3 regions of the Xanthomonas hyacinthi genome follow, and region 3 is predicted to be linked to each of the others. Evidence: predicted binding sites of a transcription regulator. Region 3 holds the regulator's gene; each other region holds the start of a gene.
What was found. The regulator HrcA, encoded in region 3, represses chaperone genes, less so after heat shock. The targets are predictions, from matches to a motif close to TTNGCACTCNNNNNNNNNGAGTGCNAA.

Region 1 (3,273 bases), 1.4 Mb from region 3:
CTTGGCCAGCACCTCCAGCGACAGCTGCCGTTGCCGGCGCAATGTCGCCAGGCGCTGGGCGACCAGCGCGCCGAGGTCGGCCGGGTCGGCGGGACTGCCGTCATCGACCGCCACCATGGCAATCCCTCGATTTCCGCAGTCAGCCGTGGCGCCCCGCGGTGCGCGCGCTGCGCAGCAGGACTGCCGCAGCGGTCGGCTGCGCCGGGCGGAACACCGCCACCTGCGCCGCGCCGCTCGCCGGATGCACCCACAAGAACTCGCGGCGCCGGCTGCCCTGCCCGCAATCGCGCAGCGCCTTGCGGCGGCGGTAATCCCCAACGTCGTAGAGGTTCGCGGTGGTGTGGGTGCTCATGCGGGTAACAGACGTGTAGCCGAAGGTGGCCGTCAATCTGCTGCCGCGCGCGCCGGCAGGGAAACAACCTCTCGACATAGCCATATAACCACGTCCAATAAAACGGATATCCGTTCAGGATAACGAATATTTTCCTTTTAAAATCATACTGTTGAAATGTTGATGACTTCTTGTCATGATGACATTGCCAATTGCGATCAACCCCTTCCTCATCCCGACTGGAGCCTGCCATGAACACCGCAATGAACATGATGTCGATGCCGATGAACAACATGACCATGCCGGGCATGTCCGCCATGCCGATGGCGACCATGATGCCGATGATGTGTCACATGGATTGCTCCATGACCGCCGACGGGATGATGTGCGTGATGAAGCCCGCCGAAGGCTGTTCGATGGAGATGCTGAAGGACTGCTGCGACATGATGATGTCGATGATGGCCAGCGGCACTCCGTGCGGCATGATGTGCGGCAACATGCCGATGATGGCCTGCTGCGGCATGCCGATGATGCCGGAGATGACCTGCACGATGGAGTCGCAGGGCATGGTCTGCATGATGATGCCGACCGGCATGATGAGCATGGACATGCTCAAGATGTGCTGTGAGAGCATGGACCGCATGATGGGTTGCGGCATGCCGATGACCATGATGTGCGGCAACATGCCGATGATGGTCTGCATGCACTGAGACTGCGTAGCCCACAACAAAAACGGCCCTCTCGGGCCGTTTTTTTGTCTCCGCGGATCCGGTCGTACGGACCTGGCGGAGGACCGGCATTAGGCCACGAACAACGCCTTCATCTTCTTCAGCGCGTTGGCCTCGATCTGGCGGATGCGCTCGGCGGACACGCCGTACTCGTCGGCCAGCTCCTGCAGCGTGATCTTGCTGTCGGCATCCAGCCAGCGGCGCTTGATGATGTCGCGCGAACGCGCATCGAGCTCGGCCAGACCCTCGCGCAGCAGCTGCAGCTGGTTGTCCTCGCTGTCGGCGCGCTCGTAGGCCTGCGAGGGATCTTCCTCGGCGGCCATCAGATAGGCGGCCGGCGACGGCGGCGCGTGATCGTCGTCGTCGGCGGACGGCGCATCGAAGCCGATGTCGCGGCCGGACAGGCGCGACTCCATCTCCAGCACCTCGCGCTCGGACACGTTCAGGTCCTTGGCGACCGCGGTCACTTCCGCCGCGTTCATCCAGCCCAGGCGGGTCTTGGACTTGCGCAGGTTGAAGAACAGCTTGCGCTGCGCCTTGGTCGTGGCGACCTTGACGATGCGCCAGTTCTTCAGGATGTACTCGTGCATCTCGGCACGGATCCAGTGCACCGCGAAGCTGACCAGGCGCACGCCCATTTCCGGGTCGAAGCGCTTGACCGCCTTCATCAGGCCGATGTTGCCTTCCTGGATCAGGTCGCCCAGCGGCAGGCCGTAGCCGTTGTAGCCGCGGGCCACATGGACCACGAAGCGCAGATGCGAATGGACCAGCTCGCGCGCCGCATCCAGGTCTTCCTGGTCGCGGTAGCGCACCGCCAGCGCGTGTTCCTCTTCGGACGTCAGCACCGGGATCTGGTGCACGGCGCCGATATAGGCATCCAGCGAACCGAGCGGACTGGGGATCGGGAGGTTGTTGGCCACCAGCGCGGTGGCAGGTATGGTCTGGCTCATAGGACTCATCTTAGCAGTCAGCTAACTAGACTGCTGGGTACAGTAAAAAGTTCCTGCGTTCCGTTTATGGGCCATTCGAATCAGGAAACGGACTGTGATGGAGGCCACTGGAACGCTGGGGAAGGCAGGCGTAACCGGTTACCAAGGCCAAACCTAGCATCGGGGCCGCGAAATTTGCGTACACGCGGCGCCCCCCCCGGGCGCTGCCGTCGAACCACCGTTCAGCCGCCGCCCGCCGCCGCTTCCAACGCCGCGCGCGGCGGCAGGCTCCAGTCGATCGGCGCGGCGCCGCGGCGACGCAGGTACTCGTTGGCCGCGGAGAAATGCTTGCAGCCCAGGAAGCCGCGGTGCGCCGACAGCGGCGAGGGATGCGGCGCCTTCAGCACACGGTGGCGGCGGGTGTCGATGACCTTGCCCTTGGCCTGGGCATAGCTGCCCCACAGCAGGAACACCAGGCCTTCGCGCTCGCGGTTGAGGGTCTCCACGACATGGTCGGTGAAGCCCTCCCAGCCCTTGCCCTGGTGCGCGCCGGCGCGGCCTTCCTCGACCGTCAGCACCGCGTTGAGCAGCAGCACGCCACGCTGCGCCCACGGCAGCAGGCAGCCGTGGTCGGGACGGCGGATGCCCAGGTCCTCCTCGATCTCCTTGTAGATGTTCAGCAGCGACGGCGGCACCGGCACCCCGGGCAGCACCGAGAAGCACAGCCCATGCGCCTGGCCGTAGCCGTGGTACGGATCCTGGCCGAGGATCACCACTTCGACCTGCTCGAACGGGGTCGCCTCGAACGCGGCGAAGATCTGCCGCCCGGGCGGGAAGATGCGTGCGCCGGCGGCCTTGCGCTGGCGCAGGAACGCAGCCAGTTCGCGCATCTCCGGGCGCAGCAGCCAGTCGCCGACCTGCGCCTTCCACGAGGGTTCCAGCTGTATCCGGGTGTCGTCTTCGTTGCTCATGCAGGTTCGGCGGATCGGTCGGTCAGAAGGTCACGGCGGTATCGTTGAGCTTGGCCAGGCGCAGCTGGAACAGCACCTTGGTGACCAGCAGGCGCTCCTCGATCGGCTTTTGCACCAGGTCGTTGGCGCCGGCGCGCAGCAGCTCGGACTGGTTGTGCGGATTGCTGTCGCCGGTCATCACCAGCACCGGCATGCGCCGCTTGCCGTAGGCGAAGTCGATGCGGATGCGCTGCACCACGTCGCGTCCGTTGAGTTCGCCCTTCAGGGTGACGTCGGTCAGCACCAGGTCGATGCGGCGGGTGGTGCGGCCCAGC
Region 2 (3,273 bases), 1.6 Mb from region 3:
GCCCAGCGAGTTCGGCCAGCTGTGCTCGCGGTTGTACTTCAGCCCGCTGCCACTGCCGGCGCGGTCGGTGCCCTTGGCGTAGCTGCCGTTGCGGTAGGCGTCGAGGATGCGCCCGCTGTCGTTCGGGTCCTCGTCGGCGATTTCCAGGATGGTCCAGGTGCTGGTGCCGGAGCTGCTGCTGTACGGGTAGACGGTGTGGCCCTTGATCGTCTCGTGCAGCGAGCAGCGCAGCTGGCTGGCGCTGGAGGTGTTGACCCGCGCGTAGTAGCCGCTGGCACCGCCGCTGCCGCTGGCGACGCTGAAGGCGGTGCTGCTGTCCTGCGCCGGGTGCGCGCCGCCGGCGTCGCTGACGCGTGCGGCGAGGATGCTCAGGCTGCAGCTTTCGCCGGCGGCCAGCGCGGCGTTGGTGGAGATCGCGAACTGGCTGCCGCTGCTCGGGTAGCTCAGCGCCACCGTGCCGGACTGGCTGCAGCTCAGCGCGAACGCGCCGCTGGCCAGGGTCACCGCCTCGCTGAAGGTCACCGCCAGGTCGCCGGCGGCGGGGAAGCTGCCGGCGCCCTGCGTCGGCGTGGTCGAGGTCACCGCCGGCGCGGCGTCGCTGCTGCCGCCGCTGAAGGTCTGGCCGCTGTTGCAGGCACCGAAGCTGCTGGCCGAACTGCCGGCCCAGCTGAAGTCGGCCGCGGCGCGGCCGTTGCTGCCGCGCAGCTGCAGCGAGGTGCCCGCGGCGGTGCTATTGCTCTCGCTGACCGGCAGGTTCTGGCTGCCCAGGCCGGCGGCCGGGCCGCCGCCGCCGGTGATCGCGCCCTCGTAGCTGAGGAACTGCACCACCTGGTCGCTGCCGTCGACCAGCGCCAGGCCGTCGTTGGGACCGTTCTGCACGCCGTTGCTGGCATAGCCGACGGTGGCGATGCGCACCTGCCCGCCGCAGCTGACCAGGCTGCCGGCCGGCACCGAGGTCGTGGCGTAGACCGTGGCGCTGCCGGGACTGCTGCCGTTGTACAGGTAGACCTTGTAGCCGCTCAGGCTCTCGCCGGCGGTGGCGAGGATCTCCACGCCCTCGCCGGTATCGCCGGCGGCGGTGGCATCGTCGTAGTGCAATTCGTTGATGAAGACGGCGGCCTGGGCGTGGCCGGCCAGGGCCAGCAGACAGGCGAGAGGGACGGCAACGGCGGATGGCTTCATCGACAACTCCTTTTGGATGGGTCCCCCCCTGGATCTGCGAGACTAGCCTGCCTGTGTGACAGCGTTGCGGAATCCGGGTACCAGTTCCGCGGCCGGGCCGGCGGCGGTACGAAATTTTTTGCCGCCAGCCCTTGAAAGGGCGCCGGCCAGCACCACATCTTGCGCATCCCGGTGTACCGGGTTTTTTCGCGAGCGTTGCTGGCAGTCGTTGCATGCGAGTGCTAACATCGCCAGCCTTTCCTAGACCAATCAATCACTTAAAAGGGTCTCTCTCATGAACATCGACATCAAGCCGCTTCACGACCGTGTTGTCATCAAACCGAGCGACGCCGACGAAATTTCCGCCGGCGGCATCGTGATCCCGGATTCGGCCAAGGAAAAGTCCACCAAGGGCGAGATCGTGGCCATCGGCAGCGGCAAGCCGCTGGACAACGGCAGCGTCCGCGCGCCGGCGGTCAAGGTCGGCGACAAGGTCATCTACGGCCAGTACGCCGGCTCCAGCTACAAGACCGAAGGCGTCGAGTACAAGGTGCTGCGCGAAGACGACATCCTGGCCATCGTCGGTTGACGATGGCGGGAATCGGGAATGGTGAATCGGGAATCGGCAAGCGCGATTTCTGCCGCCTGCGGTTCCCGTCCCTTCCCGATCGTGCGCTTTTGATTCCCCAATTCCCTGTTCTCCATTCCCTATTCCCGAGGTAACTCCACATGGCTGCCAAAGATATCCGTTTCGGTGAAGACGCTCGTGCGCGCATGGTGCGCGGCGTCAACATTCTCGCCAATGCCGTCAAGGCCACCCTGGGCCCGAAGGGCCGCAACGTCGTGCTCGAGAAGAGCTTCGGCGCCCCGACCATCACCAAGGACGGCGTCTCCGTCGCCAAGGAAATCGAACTGGCCGACAAGTTCGAGAACATGGGCGCGCAGATGGTGAAGGAAGTCGCGTCCAAGACCTCCGACAACGCCGGCGACGGCACCACCACCGCCACCGTGCTGGCGCAGGCGCTGATCCGCGAAGGTTCCAAGGCGGTCGCCGCCGGCATGAACCCGATGGATCTCAAGCGCGGCATCGACCAGGCCGTCAAGGCTGCCGTGGCCGAGCTGAAGAAGATCAGCAAGCCCACCGCCGACGACAAGGCGATCGCCCAGGTCGGCACCATCTCGGCCAACTCCGACGAGTCGATCGGCAACATCATCGCCGACGCGATGAAGAAGGTCGGCAAGGAAGGCGTGATCACCGTTGAAGAAGGCTCGGGCCTGGACAACGAGCTGGACGTGGTCGAGGGCATGCAGTTCGATCGCGGCTACCTGTCGCCGTACTTCATCAACAACCAGCAGAGCCAGTCGGCCGACCTGGACGACCCGTTCATCCTGCTGCACGACAAGAAGATCTCCAACGTGCGCGACCTGCTGCCGGTGCTGGAAGGCGTGGCCAAGTCGGGCAAGCCGCTGCTGATCGTGGCCGAGGAAGTGGAAGGCGAAGCGCTGGCGACCCTGGTGGTCAACACCATCCGCGGCATCGTCAAGGTCGTGGCGGTCAAGGCGCCGGGCTTCGGCGATCGTCGCAAGGCGATGCTGGAAGACATGGCCACCCTGACCGGCGGCACCGTGATCTCCGAGGAAGTGGGCCTGGCGCTGGAGAAGGCGACCATCAAGGACCTGGGCCGCGCCAAGAAGGTGCAGGTCTCCAAGGAGAACACCACCATCATCGACGGCGCTGGCGACAGCTCGGCGATCGAGTCGCGCATCAAGCAGATCAAGGCGCAGATCGAAGAGACTTCTTCGGACTACGACCGCGAGAAGCTGCAGGAGCGCGTGGCCAAGCTGGCCGGCGGCGTGGCGGTGATCAAGGTCGGTGCCTCGACCGAGATCGAGATGAAGGAAAAGAAGGCGCGCGTCGAAGACGCCCTGCACGCCACGCGTGCGGCCGTGGAAGAAGGCGTGGTCCCGGGCGGCGGTGTGGCCCTGGTGCGCGCGCTGACCGCGATCGGCGATCTGAAGGGCGCCAATGAAGATCAGACCCACGGCATCCAGATCGCGCTGCGCGCGATGGAAGCGCCGCTGCGCGAGATCGTCACCAACGCCGGCGAAGAG
Region 3 (3,273 bases):
GTCCAGCCCGTAGGCCAGCGCCGCGGCGGTCGGCTCGTTGATGATGCGCTTGACGTCCAGGCCGGCGATGCGGCCGGCGTCCTTGGTCGCCTGGCGCTGGCTGTCGTTGAAGTACGCCGGCACGGTGATCACCGCCTCGGTGACCGGCTCGCCCAGGAACGCCTCGGCGGTCTTCTTCATCTTCTCCAGCACCTGCGCGGAGATCTCCTGCGAGGCCAGCTTGCGGCCGTCGGCGGTGGCCACCCAGGCGTCGCCGTTGTCGTGCTGGACGATGCCGTACGGCACCAGGCCGATGTCCTTCTGCACTTCGGCGTCGGTGAACTTGCGGCCGATCAGGCGCTTCACCGCGTAGAAGGTGTTCTTCGGATTGGTGACCGCCTGGCGCTTGGCCGAGGCGCCCACCAGCACTTCGCCGTCCTTGGTGTAGGCGACGATCGAGGGCGTGGTGCGGTCGCCTTCGGAATTTTCGATGACGCGGGCCTTGCCGCCGTCCATGATCGCCACGCACGAGTTGGTCGTGCCCAGGTCGATGCCGATGATCTTGCCCATTGGATGACTCCTGAAAATTTCTGGTGTCCGGCCGCTGCCGGGGTCTGGTTCGGATATAGGGATGGCCGCCGTTCATTCAAGCCATCACCGCACATTAGCGTTCCGCCGCGGCCGCGCCCGATTCAGGCGCGAACCGGCGGCGGCGCGCCTCAATCGTGCTTGGCGACCACCACGAGCGCGGGCCGCAGCAGGCGCTCGTTGAGCAGGTAGCCCTTCTGGAACACCTGCATCACCTGGCCGGGGGCGACGCCGTCGGCCTCGGCCTGGCTGATCGCCTGGTGGTGCTCCGGGTTGAACGGCTGCCCGGTCGGGTCGAGCAGGGTCAGGCCGTTGTCGGCGGCGACCTTGAGCAGCTGCTTGTAGGTCAGTTCCAGGCCGTCGCGCAGCGGGCTGGGTTCGCTGCCGGCGGCGGTCAGGCCGGCGTCCAGGCTGTCGAACACCGGCAGCAGGTCGCCGAGCAGGCGCTCGTTGGCGAACTTGCGCGCCTGCTCGACGTCGCGGGCGATGCGCTTGCGCTGGTTTTCCAGGTCCGCGCGCTCGCGCAGTGCGTCGGCCTTGACCAGCGCCAGCTCGCTGCGCAGCGTTTCGATCTGCGCCTGCAGCGGATCGGACGACGGCTGCTGTGCCTCGGAGAGATGTTCAGAATCGAATTCGGGGTGCTCTTGGTTCATTTCCGGTTCCCTGGCGGGAGATGCACCCGCCCTACCGGACCACCAATGTGGGCGCGGCAGTGGGATTCAAGATGCTGTGTTGCATCTGGGGGAATGGGGAGACGGGAATCGGGAATGGGAAAAGCGGGCGGCAAGCCCTGCCCTGTGCGCTAGCGTTCTGCCGGCGGGGTCGGGTCCAGGGCCGCGCCCAGCATTTCGGCGGCGGTCTGCACCAGCGGGATCACCCGGTCGTAGTCCATGCGCTTGGGACCGATCACCCCCAGCACCCCCAGCACCTGGCCGCCGGCCATGTATGGCGCGGTGACCAGCGACACGCTCTCCAGCGGCACCACACCGGTCTCTTCGCCGATGAAGATGCGCACCCCCGGCGCGCGGATGGTGCGCTCCAGCAGCTGCAGGATCTCGCGCTTGCTGGCGAAGATCTCGAACAGCTCGCGCAGCCGCTCCAGGTCCGACAGGTCCTGCACCCCCATCAGCTTGGTCTGCCCGGCCAGCACCATGTCGTCGCCGGCCGGGGCCAGCGCCTGCTCTGCCAGCTCCACGCTGTGCGCCAGCAGCAGCTGCATCTCGTCGCGCGCATGGCGCAGGTCGCGCACCAGGCTGGCGCGGATGTCGGCCAGCGCGCGGCCGGCGAAATGCACGTTCAGATAATTGGCCACCCGTTCCAGCTCGGCCGGCTCGTAGGCCTTGCGCGGTTCGATGACCCGGTTCTGCACCTCGTTGTCGGCGAACACCAGGATCGCCAGCACCCGGCGCGCGTCCAGCGGCACGAAGTCGATGTGCCGGAACGCGAACTGCTCGCGCTTGGGCGCGCTGACCACGCCGACGAAATGGGTCATCGCCGACAGCAGCTCCGAGGCGCTGCCGAGCAGCGCCTGGGTGCCGGCGGCATTGCTCATCTCCGCGCGCAGCCGCGCCACCTCGACCTCGCCCGGCGGGCGCATCTGCACCAGGCTGTCGACGAACACCCGGTAGCCGGTGGCGGTGGGAATGCGCCCGGCCGAGGTGTGCGGCGAGCTGAGCAGGCCGGCGTCCTCCAGGTCGGCGAGGATGTTGCGGATCGTCGCCGGACTCACGTCCAGCCCGGCGTGGCGGGCCAGGGTCTGCGAGCCGACCGGTTCGCCGTCGCGGATATAGCGTGAGATCAGCGTGCGCAACAGCTGCCGGGCGCGGGGGTCGAGCGAGGAGTGGACCGGGGAGGCGCGCATGCAATCAATCCGTGAGACTTGACACTAGATAATGGCTGCATGCCGGCTTGGCAAGTCATTGGCCCATCTACCCGCGCGTGCTAGCGTTGCGCGGCCCCGGATTCCGACCCCCATGCTCAGACATCTCTCGATCAAGGATTTCGCCGTCGTGCGCGGGACCGAACTGGAATTCGGCCCTGGCATGACCGTGGTGTCCGGCGAAACCGGCGCCGGCAAGTCGCTGATGGTGGACGCGCTCGGCTTCCTGTCCGGGCTGCGCGCCGACAGCGGCGTGGTCCGCCACGGCGCCGACCGCGCCGAACTGTCGGCCGAATTCGCCGTGCCCGAGGCCGCCCCGGCGCGCGCCTGGCTGCGCGAGAACGAACTCGACGACGACGAACACTGCCAGCTGCGCCGGGTGATCCGCGCCGACGGCGGCTCGCGCGCCTGGATCAACGGCCGTCCGGTGACCTCATCGCAGCTGGCCGAGCTGGCCGGGCACCTGGTCGAGATCCACGGCCAGCACGAACACCAGGCGCTGCTCTCGCGCGGCAGCCAGCTCGGCCTGCTCGACGCCTACGCCCGCAACGAGGCCGAACGCGCCGCGGTGCGCGCCGCCGCCGCGCGCTGGCAGGCGCTGCTGGGCGAGCGCGAGACGCTGCTGGCGCAGGGCGACGTGTCCGACCGCATCGGCTTCCTCGAACACCAGCTGGCCGAGCTGCAGCGCGAGGACCTGGCCCCGGCGGCGATCGCCGCGCTGGATGCCAACCATCGCCGCCAGGCCCACGCCGCGGCGCTGATCGGCGCCTGCGAGGGCGCCGCGCAGCGGCTCAACGGCGACGAGGCGCCGGCGGTGCTGGCCCTGC

Region 1: a site for HrcA is predicted at 2,020-2,046, ahead of rpoH (RNA polymerase sigma factor RpoH). Genes of this name have one in related genera too.
Region 2: a site for HrcA is predicted at 1,381-1,407, ahead of FZ025_RS07235 (co-chaperone GroES). Genes of this name have one in related genera too.

The regions. Positions count from the first base shown of each region.
Region 1 is NZ_CP043476.1:1,454,142-1,457,414, forward strand. Features, by position in the region: gene FZ025_RS06590 (helix-turn-helix domain-containing protein) at 1-117, opposite strand, end outside; gene FZ025_RS06595 (hypothetical protein) at 140-352, opposite strand; gene FZ025_RS06600 (hypothetical protein) at 583-1,041, shown strand; gene rpoH (RNA polymerase sigma factor RpoH) at 1,131-2,009, opposite strand; gene ung (uracil-DNA glycosylase) at 2,231-2,959, opposite strand; gene FZ025_RS06615 (response regulator) at 2,982-3,273, opposite strand, start outside.
Region 2 is NZ_CP043476.1:1,611,741-1,615,013, reverse strand. Features, by position in the region: gene FZ025_RS07240 (endonuclease) at 1-1,182, opposite strand, end outside; gene FZ025_RS07235 (co-chaperone GroES) at 1,463-1,750, shown strand; gene groL (chaperonin GroEL) at 1,891-3,273, shown strand, end outside.
Region 3 is NZ_CP043476.1:43,865-47,137, reverse strand. Features, by position in the region: gene dnaK (molecular chaperone DnaK) at 1-549, opposite strand, end outside; gene grpE (nucleotide exchange factor GrpE) at 699-1,220, opposite strand; gene hrcA (heat-inducible transcriptional repressor HrcA) at 1,370-2,428, opposite strand; gene recN (DNA repair protein RecN) at 2,541-3,273, shown strand, end outside.